DNA from 3 places in the Gordonia sp. GN26 genome. Region 1 is predicted to be linked to each of the others. Evidence: predicted binding sites of a transcription regulator. Region 1 holds the regulator's gene; each other region holds the start of a gene.

Region 1 (9,643 bases):
GTGAGACCGGTTCCGGCAAGACCACGCAGCTGCCGAAGATCTGCCTCGAACTCGGCCGCGGTATCCGCGGCACGATCGGCCACACCCAGCCGCGGCGCATCGCAGCCAGCTCGGTGGCCAAGCGCATCGCCGACGAGACCGAGACCGAACTCGGTGACGCGGTCGGTTATTCGGTCCGGTTCACCGACCGTTCGGGCGCGGACACGCTGATCCGCGTGATGACCGACGGCATCCTGCTCCGCGAGATCGCCACCGATCCGATGCTGCGCCGCTACGACACCCTCATCATCGACGAGGCCCACGAGCGCAGCCTCAACATCGATTTCATCCTCGGCTATCTGCGACGGCTGCTGCCGCAGCGACCGGACCTGAAGGTGATCATCACCTCGGCGACGATTGAACCCGCCCGTTTCGCACGGCATTTCAGCACTCCGGAGACATCGGTCCCGGTGATCGAGGTGTCGGGTCGTACCTACCCCGTCGAGATCCGTTACCGGCCGCTGAGTCTGCAGGAACGCCCGGACAGCGGTGACGACACCGGTGGCGGCGAGCACGCCGACCTCGACCAGATCCAGGGCATCGACGCCGCGATCGACGAACTGTGGGCCGGTGGCCGCGGCGACATCCTGGTGTTCCTCCCCACCGAGCGCGACATCCGCGAGACCGCGGATGCCTTGAAGCGTCGGACCGGATCCGGCCGGAACGGCGGCGCGGAGATCGTCCCGCTGTTCGCGCGGCTGTCGATCGCCGACCAGCAGAAGGTCTTCGCCCCGTCCAACGGTCGCCGGATCGTGTTGGCCACCAACGTCGCCGAGACCTCGGTCACGGTGCCCGGGATCCGCTACGTCATCGACACCGGCACGGCCCGCATCAGCCGGTACTCGACCCGCACCAAGGTCAACCGGCTTCCCATCGAACCCGTTTCGCAGGCCAGCGCCCGCCAGCGCGCCGGCCGATGCGGTCGCGTCGCCCCCGGCGTGTGTATTCGGCTCTACAGCGAGAACGACTTCGACGCCCGGCCCGCGTTCACCGATCCGGAGATCCTGCGCACCAACCTCGCCGCCGTCATCCTCCAGATGACCTCGCTGAAACTCGGTGAGATCGCGGACTTCCCGTTCGTGCAGCCGCCTGACGACCGCGCCATCCGCGACGGCATGGGCGTGCTGGCCGAGCTCGGTGCGATCACGGTGAGCCGTGAGGGCGGTCCGCCGCGCCTCACCCCCGTCGGCCGCTCGATGTCCCGTATCCCCGTCGATCCGCGGATCGCCCGGATGCTCATCGCCGGCCGCGAACTCGGCTGTCTCGACCACCTGTTGGTCATCGCCTCCGCGATGTCGCTGCCCGATCCCCGCGAACGTCCGGCCGAGCATCGCGAGGCCGCCGACGCCTCCCACCGTCGCTTCGTCGTGCCGCAGTCGGACTTCCTGGCCTACGTCGAGCTGTGGCGCTACCTCGAGGAGCAGCGGAAGGAGTTGTCCAGCAGCAAGTTCCGGCGGATGTGCGAACGGGAGTTCCTGCACTTCCTGCGCATCCGGGAATGGCGCGACCTGCATCGCCAGCTCACCGAGATCGTCAAGGACCTCGACTGGCCGGTGAGTCCGGCCGGTTCCGACCTCCCCGAGGTCGACGCCGACGCGGTCCACCGCGCCATCCTCTCGGGTCTGCTGTCCAACATCGCCGCGCGCAACACCGAGGGCCGCGAGTTCACCGGGGCCCGCAACACGACCCTGATGATCTTCCCGGCGTCCCCGCTCGCCAAGAAGCCGCCGTCGTTCATCATGGCCGCCGAGGTCCTCGAAACCTCTCGCCTGTTCGCGCACACGGTCGCCGGCATCGATCCGTTGTGGGCGGAGAAGCTGGCCGGCGATCTGGTCAAACGCACGTACAGCGAGCCGCACTGGTCGTCGAAGCGCGGTGCCGCGATGGCCTACGAACGGGTCACGCTGTACGGCGTCACACTCGTCGCGCAACGTCGCGTCGACTACGGCCCCATCGACCCGGTCGTCTCCCGCGAACTGTTCATCCGCCATGCCCTCGTCGAGGGCGACTGGCGTACCCAGCACCCGTTCTTCGAACGCAACCGCGCCCTGCTCGAAGCGGCCTCCGACGTCGAGAACCGCATGCGCACGCGCGGGTTGGTGATCACCGAGGATCAGCTCTTCGAGTTCTACGACAAGCGCGTCGGCCCCGAGGTCACCTCCGCACGGCACTTCGACACGTGGTGGAAGAAGGCCCGACGTTCTGACGCGGCTCTGCTCGATCTGAAGCCCGAGGACGTCGCGGCGAGCACCGAGGCCGCGCCCACCGACTACCCGGGTGCCTGGCAACAGGGCGACACACGATTCGAACTCCGCTACCGGTTCGAACCCGGCGCACCCGATGACGGTGTCACCGTGATCATCCCGCGCGCTCTGCTCCCCCATGTGCGCTCGGCGGGTTTCGACTGGTCGGTGCCCGGCATGCGGACGGAACTGGCCACCGCACTGGTGAAGTCGCTGCCCAAGCAGCTGCGCAAGTCGATGTCCCCGGCACAGCGTTTCGCCGAGCTGGCCCTGGCGCGCCTCACACCCCGGAGCGAACCGCTCACGGTCGGGCTCGCACGCGAGCTCACCACGATCACGCAGATGACGGTCACCGCAGCCGATTTCGACGTCGACCGGGTTCCGGCCCACCTCAGGATGCACTTCGCGGTGGTCGACGACGCCGGAAAGATCACCGCGCGTGCCGATTCCATCGCCGAACTCCAGCGTGCGGGCACCCCCGCCGCGACGAAGACGGTGAAGCGCACCCTGTACCGCACCTGGACCGACGAGGGCATCGGCACGCTCGCCGCCCAGCGGACCGTCGACATCGCCGGACAGCGCCTCACCCGCTACCCGACGATCGACGCGATCACCGACGATGCCGGGCGGACCCGCGGGGTGGTCGTGATCGACGCAGCCTCGGAGCAGACCCGTGATCGGTTGGCGGAGAGAGGGATCGTCGCACTGCTCGACCTCGCGATCCCGCCGCTGCACCGACGGGTCGCCGGTTCACTCGGGGCGGCGGGCCGACTCGCGTTGAGTCAGAGTCCCTACCCGGATCTCGATGCGCTGCTGGCCGACTGCACACGCCGCGCCATCCGCGATGTCGTCGCGGGCCTCGACGCCGGCACGCTGTCCGCGGTGCGCTCACCCGAGGCGTTCCGCGCGCTCACGGAGAAACTGCGGCCGCGGATCTCCGAATCGGCGCCGGAGTATTTCTCTCTCGCTGTCGAATCCCTCGGGTGGGTGGCGCCGGTACGCGCCGCGATCGACCGTCATGCCGGTTCACTCGCAGCCGACGACGTCGCCGAACAGCTCGACAATCTCGTCTTCGACGGCTTCATCGCCGCCACCGCGCGACGACATCTGGAGAACGTGCCGCGCTATCTCGCGGCGGCCGAAGCCCGGTTGACGGCACTGCCGGCCTCCGCGGCCCGGGACCAGGCCGGAGTGGCCGTCGTCGACCGGGTGACCGAGCGGTGGGCCCAGCGACTGACGCAGGTGCCCGAGCACCGAAAGGCGGTCGTCAACGACGAGGCGCAGTGGCTCGTCGAGGAGCTGCGGGTGGGATTGTTCGCCGAGCGACTCGGCACCGCCTACCCGGTGTCGGAGAAGCGGGTCCTACGAACTCTTGACCGACTCGGCTGAGGCCTTGCCGGAATCGGACGACGCCGAGCGCAGGTCGTCGATCTCGCGCTGGAAGTCCTCGACGGAGTCGAACGAGCGATACACCGACGCGAAGCGCAGGTAGGCGACCTCGTCGAGGTCACGCAGCGGCTTGAGGATCGCGAGTCCGACCTCGTTGCTGGGGATCTCGGCCGATCCGCTGGCACGTACCGTGTCCTCGACCTGCTGGGCGAGCTGTGCCAGCGCGTCCTCGGCGACGTGGCGTCCCTGGCATGCGCGCCGGACGCCCCGCATCACCTTCTCGCGACTGAACGGTTCGGTGACCCCGTTGCGTTTGACCACCGCGAGCACTGCGCTCTCCACGGTCGAGAAGCGTCGCCCACACTCCACGCAGGAGCGGCGGCGCCGGATGGCCTGCCCCTCATCAGCGACACGCGAGTCGATGACCTTGGTGTCGTCGTTCTTGCAGAAGGGGCAGCGCATCGTATCCTCACGCAGGTCACGGGACACTCTGATGCAGCCGGGCCGCATGCCAGGCCGGTAGTCGGCCGGTCCCTGTGACATCGAGGATACCGCCCGCGCTCAGTGATACCGGGGGGCGAGGAGGGGCTGGCCGACGCGCAGGCCGCTGGACGGGAGGTCGTTCAGCTGGATGATCTCGTCGACGACCGCCTCGCGGGGCATCTCCGGGGCGACGCGTGATGCGATGGTGCTCAGCGAGTCGCCCGAGCGCACGTGGACGACCTCGGTGCCGACCGAGGAAGGCGTGACCGTCGCGGCGTAGTTCTGCCCGACGACCGCGATGACCCACACCGCCAGCGCGAGTCCGACGCCGGCGAGGATTGCCGTCGCCGCGCGCCGGCGCCGGCGGATGACCGCCGAGGGGGCGGGCTGCGCGGCATGCTGGGCCGGGACGACGGGTCCCCGACCGCGCAGGCCGACCGGCGAGGCGCACTGGGTGGAGGCGACCCGACGGACCAGAACCGCCGACTCCGGCACCGGGCGGCCGTCGGCGGGACGGCGGCCGTCGCCGCGGCGCATCGGGCGCGGACGTTCCAGGACGTCACCGCGGACCGGATCGGTGGAGCGGACGGGGTCGATGAGAGTGGCGGTGCGCATGGTGCCCTCCGTGTTTCCGGTCGAACTCTGTCCGTGCGTCCGACTGCGTCGTCGGCGTTCGAACTGTTCGAGTGTCGATCACCTGTTCGATGAACTGATGTTCGAATTTGTAGCACGGCACTCCGACAATTGTCTCGCGACACGTCGAACAAATGTTTGATGCGGTCGGCATTCTGGGCTAGGGTCGTCGGCAGACAAGCGATCTACCAGCACGTTCGGAATCGAGAGGAAGCCCGATCATGAGCGATGACGGCGGTAAGCGCACCGGAGCGCGGGGCGCCGACGAGCCCGTCACCCCGGCAGACATGGCAGCGGCCGAGGCCTCGCTGACGCCGCGGCAGCGCGGAGTCCTCGAGGTGATCCGCAAATCCGTGCGCGAACGCGGTTACCCGCCGAGCATCCGCGAGATCGGTGACGAGGTGGGTCTCACCTCGACCTCCTCGGTCGCCCATCAGTTGCGGACACTCGAACGCAAGGGCCTGCTCAAGCGGGACGCCAATCGTCCGCGTGCGGTCAACATCGCGCCGAGCGAACCGCCGACGCCCACGTCACCGACCGGAGGCGCACTGCCCGAGCCCACCTTCGTGCCGGTGCTCGGCCGGATCGCCGCAGGTGGTCCGATCCTCGCGGAAGAAGCCGTCGAGGACGTCTTCCCGCTCCCCCGCGAGCTCGTCGGCGAGGGTTCGCTGTTCCTGCTGAAGGTCGTCGGCGAGTCGATGATCGACGCTGCGATCTGCGACGGCGACTGGGTGGTCGTCCGCCAGCAGAACGTGGCCGACAACGGTGACATCGTCGCCGCGATGATCGACGGCGAGGCCACGGTCAAGACCTTCAAACGCCAGAAGGGTCATGTCTGGCTGATGCCGCACAACGAGCTGTTCGACCCGATCCCGGGCGACGAGGCCGTCATCCTCGGCAAGGTCGTCACCGTGATGCGGCGAATCTGACCCCTCAGCTCTCGAGAACCGCGGCGGCAGCCGCGCGAGCCGCAGCCGGATCGGTGGTGGCGAGCGCGGCTGCCGCTGCGTTTTCGCAGGTTGCTCGCGTGACGTCGGCGAGCCGGGCACCGACCGCAGCGGCCGCCACCGGAGCACTCGACAACGAGGTCACCCCGAGTCCGACGAGCACACAGGCGAGGATCGGGTCCGCCGCCGCCTCGCCGCACACGCCCACCGGTTTCCCCCGATCCCGTCCGGCCCGCGCAACCGTCGCGATGAGGTGCAGAACGGCCGGCTGCCACGGATCGGTCAGGGATGCGAGGTCGGCCGACATCCGGTCGGCGGCCATCGTGTACTGCGTGAGGTCATTGGTGCCGATCGAGACGAAGTCGACCTCGGCCAGGATCGCCGGCGCGAGGATCGCGGCGGCGGGGACCTCGATCATGACCCCGGGGGTCAGTCCCCGTTCGCGCACCTGCGCGGCGAAGGCCGCCGCCTCGGCCGGTGAGGCGATCATCGGCGCCATGACCCAGGGGCTCGTCTCGGAGCCCTCGGCGGCGCGCGCGATGGCGTCGAGCTGGTGGGCGCGGATCTCGGGGTGCGCCAGGGCGATCCGGTCGCCGCGAACGCCGAGCGCCGGGTTGGCCTCTTCGGGCTGGTTCACGAAGCGCAGTGGTTTGTCCGAGCCGGCGTCGAGGGTGCGGATGACGACCTTGCGGCCGCCGAATGCGTCGAGCACCTCGCGGTAGATGTCCGCCTGCTCCTCCACCGTCGGTTCGTCGGCGCGTTCGAGGAAGGCCAGTTCGGTGCGGAACAGTCCGACACCCTCCACCGCATGGTCGGTGGCCGCGCGGGCCGACGACCCGTCGGCGACGTTGGCCAGGATCGCCACCTCGACACCGTCGGCGGTGCGTCCCGGACCCGACCAGTCCGCAACCAGAGCCGCCTGACGCGTGTGCTCGTCGACGCGGGCGCGCGCAGCGGCGTCGTCGGGTTCCACGACGACCTCACCGGTCGTCCCGTCCACGAGTATCACCGTGCCCGAATCGATCTCGTCGAGGCCGGGCACCGCGACGATGCACGGGATGCCGAGCTGCCGGGCGATGATCGCGGTGTGGCTGGTGGGCCCGCCGAGGCGGGTGACGAGCGCGATGGTGGTGGCGGGATCGAGCCCCGCGGTGTCGGCGGGCGCGAGGTCGTCGGCGAGCAGGATCGACGGCACATCCGGCGTGGGCACGCCGGGCTCGGGCAGGCCCAACAGCTCGGCGAGGACGCGGTCGCGGACGTCGTTGAGATCGGTGACGCGCTCGGCCATGAGTCCACCGAGCTTGGTGAACACGGCGGCGAACTGTTCGGTGGCGGCGACCGCTGCCGACGGGGCCGAGGCCCCCTTCGCGATGAGTCCCGAGGCGGCACCGATCCACCCGCGGTCCTCCGCGAGTCCGGCGGTGGCGGTGAGGACCTCGGCGGCGACGCCGGTGTTCTGCGATGCACGCTCACGCAGGCGCGCGGCGACCGCAGCGGCGGCCGCGGTGAACCGTTCGGTCTCCGTGGCGCGCAGGCCCTCGGCGATCTCGACGCCCGCGCTCAGCGCCTCCGCGGAGTGGTCGGGTCGGCGTCCCGGCCAGAGCGCGGGCCCGAGAGCCACACCACCGACGACCGGCGTCCCCGTCAGATTCTGCGTCATGTGACCACGGTTACAAATTCTTCTTGACTTGTCAATACAAACAGGCGTAAACACAGTTACTACAACATACAAAGCAACATGTTCCCACATTGACGAGTTCAACCAGGGCCTTCGGATACGAGCCACGGGAACGATCAGAACGGAGCCGGTGTGTACGCCGAGGAGAGACAGCAGGCCATCGCCGAGGAGGTGCGCGTCGCAGGACGCGCCTCGGTCGCCGAGCTCGCCGCGAAGTTCGACGTGACGAGTGAGACGGTCCGCCGCGACCTCGCGGTCCTCGAACGCGCCGGGCACCTGCAACGCGTCCATGGCGGCGCCGTCCGCCCCGAGATCCTGCGGGTGATCGGCGAACTCGGCATCGCCGAGCGTGAGACGGAGCAGACCGAGGAGAAGGCCGCGATCGGCCGTGCCGCTCTCCGATTCCTCCCGCCCGACGGCGGGTCGGTCCTCTTCGACGCCGGTACCACCACCTTCCGGGCCGCCGAGGCCATGCCGCGCGACCGCGACCTCACGGTGATCACCAACAGCCTCCCGATCGCCGGGCTGCTCGCCGGCCACCACGCCGACGGTCTCCACGCCCTCGGCGGCCGCGTCCGCGGGCTCACCCAGGCGACGGTCGGCGCCGAGACGGTCGCCGCCCTGGGACGCCTCCGCGTGACGGCCGCGTTCATCGGCACCAACGGGCTGAGCGAGGCGCACGGACTGTCCACCCCCGACCCCGACGAGGCGGCGGTGAAGGCGGCGATGGTCGCCGCGGCCCGACGCGTCGTCGTCCTCGCCGACAGTTCGAAGATGGAGCGCGAGGAGCTGTCCGGTTTCGCGGGTATCGACGACATCGATGTCCTCATCACCGATTCCGGCATCGATGCGGAGTTCTCCGCCGCATTGTCGGCCCGCGGCGTCGAGGTCGTGATCGCGTGATCCTCACCGTCACCGCCAATCCCAGCGTCGACCGGACCCTCGAACTCGCCACCCCGTTGCGACGCGGCGAGGTGCAGCGGGCCGGCGTCGTCCGTGCCGAACCGGGCGGCAAGGGCGTCAACGTCGCCCGCACCGTCGCCGCCGCCGGACTCCCGACCCGGGCCCTGCTGCCCGCTCGCGCCGGCGACCCCCTGCTCGCCGCGCTCGACGACCTCGGGCTCCCCTACGACGCCGTCCCCGTCGACGGCGAGGTCCGTTCCAACGTCACCATCGCCGAATCCGACGGCACCACCACCAAGATCAACGCCCCGGGCGTGACCCTGTCCGCAGCTCAGCTCCGGTCGCTGTCCGCTCTGATACGGACCCACGCGAACGGTGCGGACTGGGTCACGCTGTGCGGATCGCTTCCGCCCGGCGTGCCGGAGGACTGGTACCGGACAGTGGCCGACGCGTTGGTCACCGCCGGATGCCGGGTGGCCGTGGACACGTCGGGAGCACCGTTGCGCGCCGCGGCAGCCGGACGTGTCGACCTGATCAAACCCAACGAGGACGAGTTGGCCGAGCTCACCGGCGCCGATGCCGCCGAGCTCCGTGATTCCTTGTCCCGCAACGATCTCCGGCCGGTCGTGATCGCGGCACAGGGCCTCGTCGAGCAGATCGGCGGTAGTGTCCTGGCGACGCTGGGAGCACGGGGTGCCGTCCTCGCCACCGCAGCGGGCACCTGGTGTGCGACCCCACCACCGATCGTCCCGCGCAGCACGGTCGGTGCGGGCGACTCGTCCCTGGCCGGCTTCCTCATCGCCCGGACACGCGGCGCTTCCGCTCCGGAATGCCTGCGGTCCGCTGTTGCCTACGGTTCGGCAGCCGCCGCGCTGGCCGGCACCGCCGCCCCCACCCCCGCCCACCTCGACCTGTCCGGGGTCACGGTCACGGAACTCTCCGGGGCCGGCCGATGAGATGACCCCGATCCCACGCCCCCAGCAGAACCCGCACCACATCAACCCTCCATTGCCGAAGGACATCTCATGACCGAGCAGATCATCACCGCGCAGACGGTGAGTCTCGACGTCGACGCCGGCGCCGACCCCGCCGCCGTCATCACCACCCTCGCCGATGCTCTGGCCGCGGCCGGACGGACCACCGATCCCGCCGACCTGGCCCGCGCCGCACTCGAACGAGAGGCCAAGTCCGCCACCGGACTTCCCGGAGGCATCGCGATCCCGCACGCACGCACCGCGTCGGTGACGTCGGCGAGCCTCGCCATGGCGCGCCTGTCCCGCAAGGTCGACTTCGGCGCACCCGACGGTCCGGCCGATCTCGTCTTCCTC
Region 2 (9,643 bases), on a different contig from region 1:
CGGTCCGATACACCGACAAGCTGTGGTCTTGGCCTTTGGTGACCACTACCCCTCCTGCCAGTGCATCGCGGAACTTGGCGGGCAACGTGAGTCGCCCTTTGTCGTCCAATTTGGGCGTGTAGGTGCCGACGAATCGCACAGACATGTCGACACCTCCTGCCCCTGGGTTCCGCGCTCCGGATCGCCTCACCCAGTGCTGCCACAGTACCCCACTTTCCTCCACTTTCCACCCCAGAAGCCCACTCGACCTCCACTATCCAGCAAATCCCCAGTTCAAGCAGGTGAAACTTCTGACACTTCGTGCGTGTCCCGTGCGTGAACGCGTGTCGCCTTGCCCATCGATCGTGTGACAGACGGGCTTTCTGAGGCTTCAGATGCCCATGCGACCAGTGCTTCTTCCCAGGTGGGGCAAAGTGGGGAACTCGGGTGGGGGAAGGTGGGGAACGCCGGTGGGGGCAGGTGGGGGCCGGGAGTGGGTGACGGTGGGGACATGGTCGACAGCGCGCCGAATCGCACGTGAGAAGCCGGGTCGTGCACAGCAAAAGAGCCGCGCACCCACATGGGTGCGCGGCTCTCGAGGGTCGTGGCCGTCAGACCGACCGGAGATCTACTCCTGTTCGAACCGACGGTTGAATCGTTCTTCCATCCGCTCCGACAGCTTGCGCTTGGAGCCGGAAGACCCGGATTGCTTCTTGCCTCCCGCGCGCGGCGCGGCGGTCGCGGAGTCGGCGAGGTCGTCACCCCAGAGGGCGAAGAGGCCGGCACCGAACATCACCAGGAAGCCGAGGAGGCTGACGATCGGGAAGCCCCCGATGTCGATCTTGACGATGAGACCGCCGACGAGCATCACGAGGCCGACGACGAAGACCGCCACCGCCTGTAGGCGACGACGGCCACTCGACTTACCCAGCCGACGACGCTTGACACTGGACGCAAACTTGGGGTCTTCCGCGTACAGAGCGCTCTCGATCTGTTCGAGCATGCGTTGCTCGTGCTCCGAAAGTGGCACCGACCCTCCTTCTCCCTGATCCGCGACGCCGACGACGGTCAACCGCGACCGGTGAGGCGTCTGCGCCTTATTCTCCCATGATACGAGGTGAAATCAGCCGCGACCACCATTACTCACTGTTGTGGGCCCGGATGCACATACCGGAACGACAACGGAACGCCGAAAGTGTGTCCGGCCTCACGCAGTTCGCCCGATTTGGGGGTCCTCTGTCCCGAATTTGCCTTGCTCGTAAGCGATGACCAAGGTCTCGACCTGCCGGAGGAAGTCGAGGACGAGGAGTCGCATGCCGGCGACACTGTCGGGGTCGAGTGTTCGGATGATCCCCGACTCGATTTTCATCCGGACGGGCGACAGCGTGGCGAACCGCGCGGCCAGCGGGGCGAGGTCGGGAGCGACCACACCGATACGGGTCCAGGCGTTCGACGTCTTGCGGCGGGCGGGGCCGGCCGGCTCGCCGATGGCGATCGCGGCACCGGCCGCACGGAGGGCGACGAGATAGAACTGCCGGAAACGCTCGGCGTCGTCGGAGACACCATCGGCGTTGTCGAGGAGGAGATGGGCACGCTGGAGGAGATCGCGCGCACGTCCGACCATCACCGGGTCGACGGGGGTGGACCGGCGGGATGTGGGCCGTCCGGGCATGGCATCCTCCTCACTCGCTGGCGACGGTGTCCGGTGGCAGACGCTTCCCTCGTCCGCCACCGGACCGTCATGTCGTCGGGATGAACGCGAACAGCTTGCGGAGGCACATTCATCGAACACCCGTTCGACACGTTCAATATAGCTAGCGGTGCGCGTCTCTTCAAGGCGTGGGGCCGCGCCCGCATCCTTCTTCAACACCGACTCCCGCGACCCGATTCCGCGGAGCCCGCCATACCGAGAGGACAGTCACACCAGATGGTCGGAGAGCGCATGGCCGGGGCGGTGCGGGCCCGCTCGGTGAGCCCGGAGACGATCCGACGTTGACGATTCGTCTGGTGAACCTCGGTGGTCAGGACTCCCGCGTGTGGCTGGAGCCCGCCCTCGACGTCTATGTGACCGCGATGGGGTATCCCCGCGGGACCGAGGTGCACCGGGCGTCGCTGTGGCGTGAACACATCGCCCGGCCGGGCTGGCGTGCGGTCGGCGCGGTCGCCACCCTGCCCCCGCACGAGGCGCAGTCGATGCCGACGTCCCGGCGTCGGGTCGGACCGCCGGTGGGTACGGGCCCCGACGACGTCCTGGTCGGCATCGCCTACGGCTACACCGGTGCGACCGGGCAGTGGTGGAACCAGCAACTCCGGCTCGGGCTGCGGCAGACGGGACGCTCCCCCGCGGACATCGAGATGATCGCCCGGGACTACTTCGAGCTGACCGAGCTCCACGTGCACCCCACCGCGCAGGGGCGCGGCATCGGTCAGTTGCTGCTGGCGCGGCTGCTCGCCGAGCGACCCGAACGCCATGTGCTGTTGTCGACGCCGGAGATCCCCGCCGAGCAGAACCGGGCCTGGTCGCTGTATCGGCGGATGGGTTTCTCGGACGTGCTCCGGCATTTCACCTTCACCGGAGACCCCCGTCCGTTCGCGTTCCTCGGCCGTCCGCTGCCGCTGAACCTGCAACCGCCGCCCCCCGGTCCCCCACAATCTGGATGATGGAGGGCGTGGCACAGACAACGACGACAGCGCACGACACGGAACACGCATGAGCGGGCACGGGGAGCGGCGCGACGCCGTTGTCGTCGGCGGTGGCCACAACGGCCTCATCGCCGCGGCCTACCTCGCGAAGGCCGGACGCGATGTCGAGGTCTTCGAGCGCGACGAGATCCCCGGCGGGGCGGTGTCGACCGTCGAACGTTTCCCCGGGTACCGCATCGATCGCGGTTCCTCGGCGCACCTGATGATCCGGCACTCCCCTGTTCTCGACGACCTCGACCTCGCCTCGCACGGACTCCGCTACGTCGACTGCGACCCCTGGGCCTTCGTGCCGGCGACCGACACGGCGCCGGCGATCGTCTTCCGGACCGACCTCGACGCGACCTGCGTCTCCATCGAACGGGCATGCGGCGCAAAGGATGCCGCGGCGTATCGGCAGTTCGTCGAGACCTGGACGCCGCGGGCGCGGGCCGTCATGGACGCCTTCTACCGACCTGCGTCGATGGGACAGTTCGGGCGGGCGTTCGCCGGTCTCGGGTCGACGGCCACCACCGAACGCACCGGCCTGATCGGACGCCGCAGCGGCGCGATGATGAACCTCACCGCCGAACTCATGACGTCCGGCGACTCGCTCCTCGACCGCTACTTCGACTCCGAACAGCTCAAGGCCGGGCTCGCCTGGTTCGGCGCGCAGTCGGGGCCGCCGATGAACGCGCCCGGCACCGCGCCCATGGTCGGGTTCGCCGCCCTGATGCACGTCATCCCACCCGGCCGCGCGATCGGCGGCAGCGGTGCGCTGACCGATGCGCTCGTCCACCGCATCGGCGCCGACGACGGCCGGATCGTGTGCGGGGACCCGGCCGTCTCGATCACCCGGTGCGGTGACCACTGGCGAGTGCAGACCGAATCCGGTGAGCGTCGGTGTACGCCCACGGTGATCAACGCCTGCCATGTCCTGGCGACCCTGGATCTGTTGGCGGCGGGCGGTTTCGACGCCGGGACCATCGACCGCTGGCGGCGCGACATCGTCGTCGGCAGCGGGATCGGGATGGCGGTACGCCTCGGCACGACCGCGCTACCCGCCTACCGCGACCTCCCCGACGATCTGCCCGCCCACGGCGTCCACTCCGCCCTCGGTCTGCTGGTGACCGACCGTGCACACCTGGTCCGCGCGCACGCCGCCGCGGCGGTGGGTTCACTGCCTCCGCGGCCCGCCGTCGTCGCGATGAGCTTCTCGGCGATCGACCCCGGCCTCGCCCCGGAGGGCAGACACGCGATCAACCTGTGGGCGCAGTGGCATCCGTACCGGCTCGCGAGCAACGCCGGGGGCGACTGGTCGACGCTGGGTGCACAGGCGGCCGCAGCGGTGTGCGACGAGGTCGACCGCCACGCACCGGGTTTCGCGGAGTCCATCGCCCACCGGTACATCCAGACCCCCGAGGATCTCGAGTCCGAACTCGGGCTGATCGGCGGCAACATCATGCATGTCGAGATGTCGATCGACCAGATGTTCATGTGGCGACCGACCCCGGATCTGGCCGGTCATCGCGTCCCCGGCGCCGACGGGCTGCTCCTGGCCGGGGCGTCGACGCATCCGGGCGGCGGGGTGACGGGCGCGAGCGGTTACATCGCGGGCCACGCTGCCCTACGTGGGAGACGTCTGTTCGGCTGAGCGTCGGAGACGTCTGTTCGGCCGAGCGTCGGAGACAGGTGTTCGGCTGAGTGTCTGGCACGATGAGCAGCGTGCGATTGTCGAATCCCGAGCAGGGTGCACCGAAGTCCTCCCGCGGTCAGTCCCGACACCGCCGGCTGATGCCGGTGGCGGTGGCGGTCGTGGCTCTCCTCCTGTCGCCGCTGATGGCCGGCTGTCTGGAGCGTTCGACGACGGTGGGCGATCGGTATTCGGGCAGTGTCATCGTCGCGACGGCCCCGGACAATCCCCGTGGCGCCCCGCAGCTGGATCTCCCCGAGTCGATGATGGGGCAGGTCTCGGTGACCGAGTACAAGGAGACGCCTGAGGAGGAGTCGGACTCCGCCGACGGTGACGACAAGGGTGCCGGCGGCGACAGGCCCGAGGAGGCCGTCACCCGCGTGGGCAGCCGCGCGAGTTTCTCCGATCTCACCGCAGGCCAGTTCGGCCAGCTCGGCGACATCATCGCCGACGCCTACGGCGAGACCTCCTTGACGATGGACCTCACCGCCAAGCGCAGCGGCGAGGTGGTCCGATTCCGCGGTGACACCGACCTGTCCGAGCTCATCCCGGGTCGCAACTTCGTCCAGCTGACGGTCACCTTCGGCGGGCCGGTGACGGCGACCAATGGTGACCAGGTCGGCGAGTCGACGGTCACCTGGACGCCGGCTCCGGGAGAGCCGTCGGACTTCACCGCCGACGCCACCTACCCGGACCCCGCGACCGCCGCGGTCAGCAGCTGGTCCTGGTTCGTCGCCATCGTGTGCCTGATAGCGGTGCTGGTCATCGCGCGGCTCGCCTACGCGAAGCGGTACCGCGGCCCGCGCCCGGGACGACCGGTCGCCACCAACACCGCGCCGTCGACCCTGTCGGGTGAGGGCCTCTCGGCGGCCGCCGACCCGAAGGCCGCGAAGGCGACCGAGAACAGTTAGGGAGCCGCGACCAACCGGCGCGTCAGGCGGGGACGTGCAGCGCGGCGTCGACGTCCACACCGAGGCGGCCGAGCACCTCTGAGGTCGCCTTGGCGAAGTTGAGGCTGCAGAAATGCAGGCACGGTGCGCCCTCGGCGATGAGCCGTTCCGCGGTCTCGGTGGCGAAGTCGATGCCGACGGCGCGAACCGACGCCCGATCCTCCTCGGGACCGTCACCGGCGGCCTCGGTGAACCGCTCGATCACCTTGGGCGGGATCACCGAACCGGACAGCTCGGCCATGCGCTTGATGGAGGCCAGCGAGGTCACCGGCATGATGCCCGGGATGATCGGCTTGGCACCCTGTTCGGGGTCGGCGACCTGCACCCGGTCGCGGAGTCGGAGGTAGTCCTCGACGTCGAAGAACATCTGGGTGATCGAGTACTCGGCGCCCGCGCGCAGCTTGTTCACCAGGTTGCGGGTGTCGTGCTCGAGGTCCGGGGCACGGTGGTGGCCCTCCGGGAACGACGCCACGCCGACGTGGAAGTCGCCGAGGGTGTCGATCAGGTGGACCAGCTCCTCGGCGTACTCGACGCCCTCGGGATGGGCGATCCACTCCCCGAGCGGATCACCCGGCGGGTCGCCGCGCAGCGCGAGGATGTTGGCAATGCCCTGATCGGCGTACGCGCCGACGAGCGCCCGCAGCTCGGCGATGCTGTGGTTGACCGCGGTCAGGTGCGCCACCGGGAGCAGCGTGGTCTGGGCGGCGAGTTCGCCGGTGATGCGGACCGTGCGGTCGCGAGTCGAACCGCCTGCGCCGTAGGTCATCGACACGAAGGCCGGGGACAACCGCTCGAAGATCCGCACCGCGCGCCACAGGCGGGCCTCGCCTTCGGCGTCGCGCGGCGGCATGAACTCGACAGAGAACGGCACCGGTCCACGGTGCGGGGCGGACAGGCGTTCGACGATCGAGGGTGCCGGAGCGGTTGGGGTCACCCGAACAGTGTAGAGAGCGATTCGCATAGCCTGGCAGGGTGACCTCCGCCTCCCCCACGCCGACCTCGCTCGATGCGGTCCCGGCGGCCGTCGAGACCGAATTGCGCAGTTTCTTCGACGTCGCGGTGCCCGCCGCGGCCGAGATCGCCCCGGTGGTCGGCACCGCAGCCGAACTGGTCCGGGACTTCGTCCTGCAGGGCGGCAAGCGGATCCGGCCGGTCTTCGCCTTCGCCGGATGGCGGTGTGGCATGACCGAATCGGATCGCGCCGAGGCCGATCCGGCGTCGAACGTCGGTCGTGAGGCCCGCGACGCGCTGCGGGTGGGCGCGGCGCTCGAACTCGTGCAGGCGTGCGCCCTCATCCACGACGACATCATTGATCAGTCCGACACCCGGCGGGGGCACCCGACGCTGCATCGTGTCTTCCAGTCGCGCCATGCCGCCGCCTCCTGGGCCGGCGACGCCGCCGACCACGGGGTGGCCGCCGCGATCCTGGCCGGCGACCTCGCGCTCGCGTGGGCCGACGACCTCGTGCACGATCACCGGCCGGGGGTTACGGCGGGCACCGTCGAGTACCGGGCGCTCCCGCCCGCCGTCGGCGCGACCTGGGCGGCGATGCGCACCGAGGTGCTCGGCGGCCAGTTCCTCGACATCGTCAACGAGGCGAGCGGCGACGACTCGGCAGCCGCCGCCTATCGCGTGATGGAGTTCAAGACCGCCGCCTACACGGTGGCCCGCCCGCTCGAGCTCGGCGCACGTCTCGCCGGTGCGTCGGAGGATCTGGTCGCGACGCTGCGGAAGATCGGCCACGACCTCGGTATCGCCTTTCAATTGCGCGACGACCAGCTCGGCGTCTTCGGCGACCCCGAGCGGACGGGTAAACCCTCGGGTGACGACCTGATCTCGGGTAAGCGCACCGCCCTGCTGGCCACCGCCCTGCGTCGCGCCGACGACTCCGACCCCGCTCTCGGGAACCGTTTGCGGGACTTCATCGGACGCCCACTCGACGAGAACGAACTGGGCTCCGCGCGAGGGCTTCTCGTCGACGTGGGCGCGGTCGCCGAGATGGAGGAGCAGATCGACGACCTCCTCGGCGCCGCTATCGGTGCACTCGACACCGCCGACATCGGCGACGACATCCGCAGCGAACTCACCGCGGTCGCCCACCGGACCGCTCATCGCGAGGCGTGAAGTCCGACGTGAAGGCATCGACCCCGGCGCCCGCACACACGGGCGTCCGTGACCGGACCGCACGCGGCGATCTGATCATCGGCGCGATCGGCGCGATCCTGGTCTGCGTGGGTAGTTTCGGCGTCGGCGACCCGCCCCGCAACACCACGACACTCGCCGATCTGGGACTCAGCTGGATCACCTACGGTCACGGCAAGAATCTCTTCGGCATCTTCTTCTGGCTCGGCGTCTTCGCCATGGTGTTCGCCTGGGTCCGACTCGGACGTCGGATCGCCCGGGGCGCCACGGACTCCCCGTCCGTCCGGACCCTGCAGCGGTGGCTACTCGTCTGGGCCGCACCGCTGCTCGTGGCGGTGCCGGTCTACAGCCGCGACGTCTACGCCTACCTCGCGCAGGGGGCGGTCTTCGGTGCCGGGTTCAACCCCTACGCCGACGGCCCGGCCCACCACCCGGGTCCGCTCGTCGACAGCATGGCGACGGTCTGGGCCACCACCACCGCGCCGTACGGGCCGTTCACCATGGGTCTGCTGCGGGTCGTCACCGAGGTGACCGGCGACCACGTCGTCGCGGGCATCCTCGCCGTGCGACTCGTCCTCCTACCCGGACTCTTCTTGTCGCTGTGGGCGGTCCCCCGCCTCGCACGGCATTTCGGCGCCTCACCGCAGGCGGGACTGTGGCTGGCCCTGTTCAATCCGATGGTCCTCATCCACCTCGTCGCGGGACCCCACGTCGAACTCCTGATGGCCGGCGTACTGACCACCGGTGTCGTCCTGGTCGTGACCGGACGTCACGTCGCCGGCACGGCGGTCCTCGCGCTCGCGGTGTCGATCAAGGTCACCGCGGGGATAGCGGTGCCGTTCGTGCTGTGGATCTGGCTGTCCCACATACGGTCCCGCCGCCCGGTGACCGCCCGCGACGTCGTCGGCGTCTTCGCCGCGATCGTCGGCATCTCCGTCGCGGTGTTCGGACTCTGGACCCTGCTGGTGGGCCTCGGGCTCGGCTGGCTGACGGGACTGGGCTGGGCCGACGTGATCATCAACTGGTTCACGATCCCGACCTTCGTCGCCCATGTCGTCACGTTGGTCGCCGCACCGTTCGTCGCTCTGAATCTGCAACCGGTGCTGGAGATCACGCGTGCGATCGGGTCGGTGGTCCTCGCTGTCACGCTTGTCGCGCTGTGGTGGCGTCACCGGCGAGACGAGCGGGATGCGGTTGCCGGGATGGCGTGGGCGATGCTGGCCGTGCTCCTGCTCGAACCGTCCACACTCCCCTGGTACTACACGTGGGCGCTGGCGATCGCCGTGGCGTTCACTCTTCCGCCGTGGGCGCGCGCGACCGTGGTCGGGGCGTCGACGTTCATGCTCATTGTCTTCCAGCCCGACGATGCGATCGTCTTCTACAAGCCCGTTGAGCTCACGCTGGCGTTCCTGCTCGCGGGACTCGCCGCCTGGTCGCTGCTACGTCCGGACCCGTTGCGGCTCGGCCGCTTCGGACGATGGGCCTGGGCCACGGAACGTACGGGCACACCCGAGCAGCCGGCGGCCGGCGAGGACGAGGTCAGAAAGCCTGAGCCTGCGCCCGGCGGATGACCTCCCGGGCGGAGTCGGTGTGCAGCGCCGCGGCCGGGTGGAGGTCGAGATCCTCCTGCACGGTGAACAACCAGTTCATCGCCTCGTCGCGGGTGTAACCGCCGTCGAGCAGGACCCCGACCAGACCGTAGAAGTGTTTGACGACGCCCTCGTCGTCGAAGAACACCGCCGGGATGACCGGATGGCCACCGCGCGAGACGGCGAGCAGATTGTGGTCGCGGATGAGTGTGCGCACCCGGTTGGTGGACACCGCGAGCCGGTCGGCGACCTCGTCGACCGACAGCATCTCGACATCAGCGGACAGGGTGTCAGGCGACAACGGAATGGAACCCACGGAAAGAAGCGTAGCGGTAGAGGCGGGCACGATGAAACCGCCGATCTCCGCGCGCCCGACACCGGGGGCGGGTCACACGCGCCGATGCCCCCGACGGCGTGGTCATGCAGGTAGATTCAGCGGGGTGAACGCCCCCGTCGACCCGATGCTCGGGACCGTCCTCGAGGACCGGTACCGCATCGACGCACCCATCGCGAGGGGTGGCATGTCGGCGGTCTACCTCGGTGTCGACCTCCGGCTCGGACGCGAGGTCGCGGTCAAGGTGATGGACTCCCGGTACTCGGGCGATCCGCAG
Region 3 (9,643 bases), on a different contig from region 1:
GGGGTCCGAGCAGGCTGAAACCCGGCAACAGACGGCTGGTGGCCATGAGCACACCGTCAGCGTTGCCGTCGACGGTGTTCGCGTTGTAGCTGGTCACGTGGGCGTCGACCACGTAGTCGATGGTCGGGGGCCCGTCGTCGCCGCAGGCCGTCAGGACGCCGGCGCCCGTGACGATCCCGACGAGCAGGCTCAGGACCCTGATGAACTCCCGGTGCCTGACGATCACGTGGGTGAGACTAACGGTTGCGACGGCGTTTGCCGGTCGGTACCCGTTCGGCGTCGTCCGTGTCGGCCGCGCCACGACGACGGCGCACCGGCCGGACGTCGGCGCTCGGAGCCACGCCCGACTCGATCCCGGCGCGACGGTTCAGCACCTTGGCGGTGTGCCGGGAGACGTCCTCGCGGCGTTCCTTCAGCGTCACCAGCAGCGGCGAGGCCAAGAAGATGGAGGAGTACGTGCCGACGACGACGCCGACGAGCTGGATCAGACCCAGGTCCTTCAGCGTGCCGACGCCGAGCAGCCAGACGGCCACGACCATCAGCGCGATGATCGGCAGGACCGAGATGATGGTCGTGTTGATCGATCGCATCAGCGTCTGGTTGACCGCCAGGTTCGCCTGCTCGCCATAGGTCCGACGAGTTGTCTGCAGTACCGAGCGGGTGTTCTCCTGCACCTTGTCGAACACCACGACCGTGTCGTAGAGCGAGAAGCCGAGGATGGTCAGCAGACCGATCACCGTGGCCGGGGTGACCTCCCAGCCGACCAGCGAGTAGACGCCCGCGGTGGCCACGATGTCGAAGACGAGGGATGCCATCGCCGCGATCGACATCTCCCGGTCGAACCGGACCGCGATGTAGACGAACACGATGACGAGGAACACCGCGAGCGCGATGACCATCTTCTCGGTGATCTCACGGCCCCAGGTGGAGCTCACGTCGGAGATGCTGACCTCCGAGGCGGTCAGTGCCGGACCGAATTCCGCAGTGAGAGCGCGGGTCACGGCCTCGGCCTGGGCCAGGTCGAGGGTCTCGGTGCGCACCTGCACGGTGGCGCTGTTGCCGGCACCGGCGGTCTGGACCGATTCGGGCTCCTCACCGAGTGCCTCGGTGACGACCTTCTCGACGGAGTCGGCGGTGATCTCCGACGAGGCGACCGGCACCGACATCTGGGTGCCGCCCTCGAAATCGATGCCGAAGGTGAAGCCCCGGATCGCGATCGACGCCAGGCAGATCAGCATGATCGCGGCGGTGACGATGTACCAGAACTTCCGCTTGCCGACGATCTCGAAGGCACCGGTACCGGTGTAGAGGCGGGCGAAGAAGCCGCGCTTGGTGTCGGAGACGAAGTCCGCGTCGGTACCGGTCGACGGTGACGGCGGCTCGACGACCGCGGTGTCGCCGGGCTCCCGCGAGTCCTTGTTCGGGTTGTCCGGACGGGTCATCGCACAGTCCCCTTCTCGCTGGTGGACGCGTCGGCACGGGCCGCTTCGGCGGCCTCGGCCTGGCGGCGGGCCGCGACCTTGCGCTCGCGGGCCACCTCGCTGACCGCGCCGAGGCCGTTGACGCTCGGCTTGGACAGGAACGACGACCGGCTCGCGTAGACGACCAGCGGGTGGGTCACCAGGAACACGACCATGACGTCGAGGATGGTGGTGAGTCCGAGGGTGAACGCGAAGCCGCGCACCTCACCGATGGCGAGGATGTAGATCACCGCGGCGGCGATGAAGCTCACCGCGTTACCGGACCAGATCGTGCGACGGGCACTCGCCCAACCGCGTGGCACGGCCGAGCGGAAACTTCGACCCTCACGCATCTCGTCCTTGATGCGTTCGAAGTAGACGACGAACGAGTCCGCGGTCATACCGATACCGATGATCAGACCGGCGATGCCCGCGAGGTCGAGGGTGAACCCGATCCAGCGTCCGAGCAGGACGATGATGCCGTAGACCATCGCGCCGGCGAGGACCAGCGACAGCGTCGTCAGGATGCCGAGCATCCGGTAGTACGCAAGCGCGTAGATCAGGACCGCGACGAGGCCGATCGCGCCGGCGAGGAGACCCGCCTTGAGCGACGAGAGACCCAGTGTGGCCGAGACGGTTTCGGCGTCGGAGGCGTTGAACGACAGCGGCAACGAGCCGTACTTCAGCACGTTCGCCAGCTCGTTGGACGACTTCTCGGTGAACGGGTCGGCGCTGCTGCCGCTGATGCGGGTCTGACCGCCCGGGATCGGCTCGTTGATGGCCGGCGCGGAGACGACGGCCGAGTCGAGGGTGAACGCGGTCTGCGTGCGGTTGGGCGCTTCCTGGGCGGTGTACTTGGGCCAGAAGTCCGCGGCCTTGCCCTTGAACTCGAGGGTGACGACCCATTCGCCGGTCTGCGGATCGGTGCCGGCGGACGCGTCCTTGATGTCGCGGCCGTCGATGATCTGCGGACCGAGGAGGTAGACCTCCTTGCCGTCGGTGGAACACGCCACCAGGTACTGGTCGGGCAGGTCGTTGCCGCGCAGTGGGTCGTTGGCGGTCGGCGAACAGTCCATCTTCGCCATCTGCTCCTGCAGCGGGACCAACTGCTCCTGCTTGGCGTCGCCCGGCGCCTGACGGATCTTGCGCTGCTCGGCGATCGCCGCCGCGGCCACCTCGGTGGGCATCCCGTCGGCCTGGTCCTCGTCCTGGTCCTCCGGCTTCGGCGGCTGCGGGGTCGCCGCCGTCGCGCCGACGACCGGCCGCACGTACAGACGCGCGGTCTGGCTCAGCGACTTGGCCTGTGCGCCGTCCTCACCGGGCACCGTGATCACGAGGTTGTTGCCGGTGACGACGACCTCGGATCCGGAGACACCGAGACCGTTCACACGCTGCTCGATGATCTGCTTGGCCTGATCGAGCTGCTGGCGGCTCGGTTCCTTGCCGTCCTCGGTGCGCGCGGTCAGCGTCACCCGGGTTCCGCCCTGCAGGTCGATGCCCAGTTTGGGCTCGAGCGTCTTGGGACCGGTGAAGTAGATCAACCCGTACACGACGGCGAGCAGAGCGAGGAAGGCCACGAGCGGACGCCACGGCGGGATCTCTCGACTCGGTCGCGACCGCTTGCCGGCGGACTTGGCCGCCTTCGCGGTCGAACGAGGACTTGTCACAGCTGTTCAGGTCTCCTTTGGGAACGTCAACCGGCCGAGGGCGCTCGGACCGCATGACCCACCGACTCCGAAAGGTCTGCGCGCACCGCACTGCTCAGCACAGCGGGGGCACGCAGACCTCGGCAAGACAGGATGCGCGGGAGGTGGGCGGGAGGCGCCACGCCGGTCGACGGCGCGGCGCTGCTCCGGGATTACTTGTCGGTGTCGCGCGCGTCGTCGGACGACGGCTTGTCGAGGCTTACCGAGTCCGAGTCGTCGGCGTAGTCGGTGTAGTCGGCCTCCGGCGCGGTGTGGCCCGGGTAGGTCGCGGCGGCCTCATCGGTGGGGATGACGCGCATGATCGCGAGACGGTTCCAGCGGGTGACCACACCGGTGGCGATCTCCACGTCGACGTAGTCGGACGACGCCGCGTCGATGACGGTGCCGAACAGACCCGAGGTCAGCTGGATGCGGGTACCCGTCGACACCGAGGCCTGCATGTCCTGCATCTCGGCCGCGCGCTTCTTCTGCTTCCGCATCGACAAGAACATGAAGCCGGCGAGGAGAGCCAGCAAGAGGGGGAAGAGCAGAGCGTCCATGGGTGAGAGTCAGTCCTTTGTGTTTCGGGTTGTACCGCGTGCACCACCACCCCGCGCCGATCGGCGAGAGGCATCGTGCGGCCACGCTGTGCTCCACACAGTGTGCCACGTCTATCTTTGTGAGCATCCCCGCAGGTGGTGCCCCGCGTCACACGGGGGTTCTCGCTACGGGTCGGGTCAGAGCTCGTCGAACAGGGACTCGCCCCCGATGTCGCGTGGGCGGGCACCGAAGGAGGCGTTCATCGCGCCGGCGGGCGGGGTCAGGCCCAGGTGATGCCACGCCGCTGCGGTGGCGACGCGTCCCCGTGGAGTGCGGGCGATCATCCCAGCCCGGACCAGGAACGGCTCGCAGACCTCTTCGACGGTCGCGGGCTCCTCGCCCACCGCCACCGCGAGCGTCGACACCCCGACCGGTCCCCCGCCGAACGCCCGGATCAGGGCGTCGAGGACGGCGCGGTCGAGCCGGTCGAAGCCGAGTTCGTCCACGTCGTAGACCTTGAGAGCGGCACGTGCGACGTCGACGGTGATCGAGCCGTCACCGCGGACCTCGGCGTAGTCGCGGACCCGGCGGAGCAGACGGTTGGCGATCCGGGGCGTGCCACGCGACCGCCGAGCGATCTCCTCGGAGGCGTCGAGCCGTAGTTCCATGCCGAGGATGCCCGCGGAACGGTTGAGCACCCGGACGAGCTCGGCCGGGTCGTAGAACTCCATGTGCGCGGTGAACCCGAAGCGGTCGCGCAGCGGGCCGGTCAGCGAACCCGAACGGGTGGTGGCGCCGACCAGGGTGAACGGGGCGACGTCGAGCGGAATGGACGTGGCACCCGGGCCTTTGCCGACGACGACGTCGACACGGAAGTCCTCCATCGCGAGGTACAGCATCTCCTCGGCGGGCCGGGCGATGCGGTGGATCTCGTCGATGAACAGGACGTCGCCCTCGACGAGGTTCGACAGCATGGCGGCGAGGTCACCGGCGCGTTCGAGCGCCGGACCCGAGGTCACTCGGATCGCCGCACCCATCTCCGAGGCGATGATCATGGCCAGCGAGGTCTTGCCGAGTCCCGGCGGGCCGGACAGCAGGATGTGATCGGGGGTCCCGCCGCGACCCTTGGCCCCATGGAGGACGAGTTCGAGCTGCTCGCAGACACGCGGCTGGCCGATGAAGTCGGCCAGCGAGCGTGGGCGCAGGCCGGCGTCGAGGTCGCCGTCGGACCGGACCGGTGTGGCGTTGACCTCGCGATCCTCGAGGTCGTCGGGATCGCCGGTCATCACGAGGCCTTGCCCAGCATCGCCAGCGACCGGCGGAGCACGGTCGAGGCGTCGGCGTCGGGATTCTCGGCAAGAACGGCGGTGACCGCCTTCTCGGCGGGGGCGGCGGTGAACCCGAGTCCGACGAGCGCCTCGGCGACCTGCTCGCGGATTCCGCCGGCGGGGACGCTGCCGGTGGCCGTGTCGGCCGTGGGACGGTCCACCTTGTCGCGGAGTTCGACGCAGAGCCGTTCGGCGACTCGTTTGCCGATGCCGGGCACCGACGTCAGTGCCTTGGTGTCGGAGTCGGCCAGTGCACGACGCAGCGCGTCGGGTTCGAGGACGGCGAGGGTCGCCATCGCCAGCCGCGGGCCGACCCCGGTGACCGTCTGCAGCAGCGCGAACAGCGCGCGGGCATCGGGTTCGGTGAACCCGTACAGCGTCATCGAGTCCTCGCGGACGATCATCGACGTCAACAGCGTCGCCTCGTCGCCGCGACGCAGCCGGGACAGCGTGACCGGGGTCGCCAGAACCCGGTAACCGACTCCCGCACAGTCGATCACGGCGTGATCGAGGGCGATCTCGAGAACCGGACCGCGGACTGACGCGATCATGCGCGACTCCCCTCTCGTGCCTGGGCCAGCCGCTTTCGATGCTTCGCGGCGGCCGCGTCGGCCTGTTTCTGCGCGGCCGCCATGCGCTCCATCATGGGCCCGCGCCAGCAGTGACAGATGGCGATCGCCAGCGCGTCGGCGGCGTCGGCGGGCTTGGGCTTGGTCTGCATGCCGAGGATGCGGGTGACCATCGCGGTGACCTGCGCCTTGTCGGCCCGGCCGCTGCCGGTGACGGCGGCTTTGACCTCCGAGGGCGTGTGAAAACGCACCGGGACGTCGCGCTGGCTGGCGGCGAGCGCGATCACGCCACCGGCCTGCGCGGTGCCCATCGCGGTCGACACCTGATTCTGCGCGAAGACCCGCTCGATCGCGACCGCATCGGGCTGGTGGACGTCGAGCCAGTGACACGCCGAGGTGTAGACGGCCAGCAGACGCTCGGCCAGGTCCATGTCGCTCGGCGTGCGCACGACGTCCACGTCGAGTGCGGTCACCGACCTGCCGCGACCCGACTCCACCAGCGCGATACCGCACCGGGTGAGACCCGGATCGACGCCCATGACGCGCACTCGTACCCTCCCAGGCATCCGAACAATGTTACGAACAGTTGTTCGAGATCCTATCCGGGTGGGCGGACAACTCCGATGATCAACACGCCCTCGCGAGGGCGGTGACGATCAGTCGTTCTCGAGCTCGGCGAGGACCTCGTCGCTGATGTCGACGTTGCTGTAGACGTTCTGCACGTCGTCGGAGTCCTCGAGTGCGTCGATCAGCTTGAACACCTTGCGCGCACCCTCGGCGTCGACGGCGACCTCCACCGATGCGCGGAAGCTGGCCTCGGCGGAGTCGTAGTCGATACCGGCCTCCTGCAGGGCGGTGCGCACCGCGACCAGGTCCGTCGGCTCGCTGATGATCTCGAAGGTGTCGCCGAGGTCGGTGACCTCTTCGGCACCGGCGTCGAGCACGGCCATCAAGATGTCGTCCTCGGACTGGCCGTTCTTCTCGAGGGTGACGACGCCCTTGCGGGTGAACAGGTACGAGACCGAGCCCGGATCGGCCATGTTGCCGCCGTTACGGGTCATCGCGGTGCGGACCTCGCCGGCCGCACGGTTGCGGTTGTCGGTGAGGCACTCGATCAGGATCGCCACGCCGTTGGGGCCGTAGCCCTCGTACATGATGGTCTGCCAGTCGGCGCCGCCCGCCTCTTCACCACCGCCGCGCTTGCGGGCGCGTTCGATGTTGTCGTTGGGCACCGACGACTTCTTCGCCTTCTGGATGGCGTCGAAGAGGGTCGGGTTGCCGGCCGGGTCACCACCGCCGGTTCGTGCGGCCACCTCGATGTTCTTGATCAGCTTGGCGAACATCTTGCCGCGCTTGGCGTCGATGACCGCCTTCTTGTGCTTGGTGGTGGCCCATTTGGAATGGCCGCTCATGTGGTCGCATCCTTTCCCGGTGCCGGTGCGCGGCGGGTGGATGCCCGCGGCACGCATGCCGGGCCCGTGGCCCCGCATCCGGCGATCCTCAAGCCTGCCGACTGCTGCCGCAGGCGCTTGCACTGTCGCTGGTTCGGCACGATCTTACCGACGCACCATCTCCACGAAGTATTCATGTACGCGTCGGTCGCCGGTGACCTCCGGATGGAACGACGTCGCGAGCACATTTCCCTGGCGGACCGCGACGATCCGCCCCTCGGCCGGCCCCTCCGGGACCCGGGCGAGAACCTCGACATCCGGTGAGATCGATTCCACCCAGGGTGCCCGGATGAAGACCGCCCGCATCGGCTGTGAACCGGCCCGATCGGTGATGCCGGCGAAGTCGAGATCGGTCTCGAAACTCTCCACCTGACGGCCGAAGGCGTTGCGCCGCACCGTGATGTCGAGTGCGTCGAGGTGGCGGGCGTCGGGGCGGGTGTCGAGGATCGTGGAGGCGAGCATGATCATGCCCGCGCAGGACCCGTAGGCGGGCAGCCCGTCGGAGAGCCGCTCGACGAGCGGGTCGAACAGGTCGAAGATGCCGAGCAGCTTGCTCATCGTCGTCGACTCCCCGCCGGGGATGACGATGCCGTCGATCTCGTCGAGCTCGGACTGCCTGCGGATGGGCAGCGCGTCGGCCCCACTGGCCTCGAGGGCGTGGATGTGTTCGCGCACGTCACCCTGAAGTGCGAGAACCCCGATCCGCGGTCGCGATCCGGCGCTCACCGATCGGTCCGGGCGTGCTGGTCCTCGGGCATCTGGCGTCCGGTGCGGGCGAGTCCCTCCTGCGTGACCGCCGCGACCATGCGTCCCTGCCGGTCGAAGATGCGGCCTTGAGTCAGGGCACGACCCCCGTCCGCGGACGGCGACGTCTGGTCGTAGAGCAGCCAGTCGTCGGCGCGGAACGGGCGCATGAACCACATCGCATGGTCGAGGGAGGCGACCTGGGGATTGGACTCGGGGTGCGGCACGCGCGACGACCCGAGCAGCGTCATGTCGCTCATGTAGGCGAGTGTCCCCACGTGGAACACCGTGTCGTCGGGCAACGGGTGCCGGTACCGGAACCAGACCCGTTGCTGCGCAGCGAGATACGGGGAGGTGACCATCTTCTCCGGCGGCACGATGCGGAGGTCGAAGTTACGCCATTCCTTGAACACCGCGCGCTCTTCCTCGCCGAGCTCGTCGAGGCGATCGGTGAGTTCCTCGGGTTCGGGCACCGGCGGCATGCGGTCCTGGTGCTCATAGCCCTGGTCGGTCCGGACGTGGAACGACGCCGACATCGTGAAGATCGCCTCGCCGTGCTGGATGCCGGTGACCCGCCGGGTGACGAACGACCGCCCGTCGCGGATCCGGTCGACGAGGAACACCGCCGGGATGTCGGGATCGCCGGGTCGCAGGAAGTATCCGTGCAGCGAGTGGACGTAATGGTCCGCGTCGACCGTCCGCGTCGCCGACATCAGCGCCTGGCCGGCGACCTGTCCGCCGAAGGTGCGCTGGAGGTGGCTGGGGAAAGCACCACCCCGGTAGATGTCGGTCTCGATCTGCTCGACCTGGAGTATGTCCTCGATGGCTGCCACGCGGTCCAGTATCCCGCACGTGGCAACCGTTCCGGACGTCAGCCTCTACAGCTCGTCGAGCGTCATGATCCCGTCCTGGATGGCGCGGGCCACCAGCGAGGCCTTGGTGGGAGCCGGGCGACCGATCTCGGCGTACTTGGCGCGGATGCGGGTCAGGTGCGTGTTGACCGTACCGAGGGAGATGTAGAGCTCCTGGGCGACGGCGGGCTTGGAGTCGACGAGCATCCAGGTACGCAGCACCTCGACCTCGCGGGAGGTGAGATTCGGCTTCGCGCGACCCGTGGACACCTCGGCGGTCACCGCGGTCTCGGGCGCCGGCATGGGCGAATTGGCGCGGTGCAGGTGCGGGTGCCCGGCGCGGTGGCCGAGACCGGGCTGGTTCTGGCGGGAGACCTGTCCGGGGAGCGGCATCCGGCGGGCTGCGAGACGGGCCAGCGCCTCCTGACGGCGGGCCTGCGCCTCGGCATCGCGTCGAGCGTTGATCTGGCGCAGGTGCTGGGGGGCCTGGTGGGCGATCGCAGTCATGTGTGCTTCCTCTTCACTCATCGAACCGGGTGGTCGGTGCCGGGTCTCTTCCGGCGATGAGATGAAGATTATGGGCGTTCCGCGCCCCGGTCGATGGGGAGAACTCCCCACCGCATGGGGAGAACTACCCATGCCGTAACCGCAGGTCAGAGGATCGGTTCAGCCGGCGGCGTTCCGCGCGGCCTCCGCGTCGATGAGCGGGAGATCCTCACGGGTCACGATGCGCGAGGACACCGCGTACTCGACGAGCTTGGTACGGCGGTTGCTGGCGAGTTTGCCGCCACCGCCCCGCATCCCGCTGACGCCGAGCTGATCGAGCTTGTCGCAGACGTTGTCGAGCTTGCGGTTGAACTTGGTCAGCGGCCAGCCGAGGCGTCGGGCGGCCTGAGCCGACGACGGGATCGACGAGGCGCCGGTCCCCTCACGGCGGAGGATCTCCTCCGCGAGCACGACGATCAGGAGCTTCTGGCTCTCGGTGAGGGTCGGCACGCCCTGGGTCGTGTGACCG

Evidence for each region. The regulator LexA, encoded in region 1, represses DNA repair genes until DNA is damaged. The targets are predictions, from matches to a motif close to CGAACANNTGTTCG.
Region 2: the regulator LexA is predicted to act here: its motif matches at 1,765-1,778, upstream of OK17_RS21685 (SAV_6107 family HEPN domain-containing protein).
Region 3: the regulator LexA is predicted to act here: its motif matches at 6,162-6,175, upstream of ruvC (crossover junction endodeoxyribonuclease RuvC).

Annotation. Positions count from the first base shown of each region.
Region 1 covers NZ_JSYC01000007.1:57,079-66,721, forward strand. The annotation lists gene hrpA (ATP-dependent RNA helicase HrpA) at 1-3,671, shown strand, start outside; gene nrdR (transcriptional regulator NrdR) at 3,645-4,133, opposite strand; gene OK17_RS01745 (LysM peptidoglycan-binding domain-containing protein) at 4,233-4,769, opposite strand; gene lexA (transcriptional repressor LexA) at 5,009-5,716, shown strand; gene OK17_RS01755 (putative PEP-binding protein) at 5,721-7,394, opposite strand; gene OK17_RS01760 (DeoR/GlpR family DNA-binding transcription regulator) at 7,545-8,315, shown strand; gene pfkB (1-phosphofructokinase) at 8,312-9,271, shown strand; gene OK17_RS01770 (PTS fructose transporter subunit IIABC) at 9,341-9,643, shown strand, end outside.
Region 2 covers NZ_JSYC01000165.1:4,956-14,598, reverse strand. The annotation lists gene mraZ (division/cell wall cluster transcriptional repressor MraZ) at 1-145, opposite strand, end outside; gene OK17_RS21690 (DUF3040 domain-containing protein) at 608-1,009, opposite strand; gene OK17_RS21685 (SAV_6107 family HEPN domain-containing protein) at 1,187-1,651, opposite strand; gene OK17_RS21680 (GNAT family N-acetyltransferase) at 1,972-2,640, shown strand; gene OK17_RS21675 (phytoene desaturase family protein) at 2,690-4,312, shown strand; gene OK17_RS21670 (LppM family (lipo)protein) at 4,375-5,262, shown strand; gene OK17_RS21665 (methylenetetrahydrofolate reductase) at 5,285-6,262, opposite strand; gene OK17_RS21660 (polyprenyl synthetase family protein) at 6,274-7,425, shown strand; gene OK17_RS21655 (alpha-(1->6)-mannopyranosyltransferase A) at 7,422-9,014, shown strand; gene OK17_RS21650 (Rv2175c family DNA-binding protein) at 8,983-9,348, opposite strand; gene OK17_RS21645 (protein kinase domain-containing protein) at 9,473-9,643, shown strand, end outside.
Region 3 covers NZ_JSYC01000023.1:4,556-14,198, forward strand. The annotation lists gene OK17_RS07885 (ABC transporter substrate-binding protein) at 1-226, opposite strand, end outside; gene secF (protein translocase subunit SecF) at 237-1,442, opposite strand; gene secD (protein translocase subunit SecD) at 1,439-3,127, opposite strand; gene yajC (preprotein translocase subunit YajC) at 3,319-3,705, opposite strand; gene ruvB (Holliday junction branch migration DNA helicase RuvB) at 3,883-4,971, opposite strand; gene ruvA (Holliday junction branch migration protein RuvA) at 4,971-5,564, opposite strand; gene ruvC (crossover junction endodeoxyribonuclease RuvC) at 5,561-6,130, opposite strand; gene OK17_RS07920 (YebC/PmpR family DNA-binding transcriptional regulator) at 6,239-6,994, opposite strand; gene pdxT (pyridoxal 5'-phosphate synthase glutaminase subunit PdxT) at 7,139-7,759, opposite strand; gene OK17_RS07930 (acyl-CoA thioesterase) at 7,756-8,610, opposite strand; gene OK17_RS07935 (helix-turn-helix transcriptional regulator) at 8,656-9,135, opposite strand; gene OK17_RS07940 (hypothetical protein) at 9,295-9,643, opposite strand, start outside.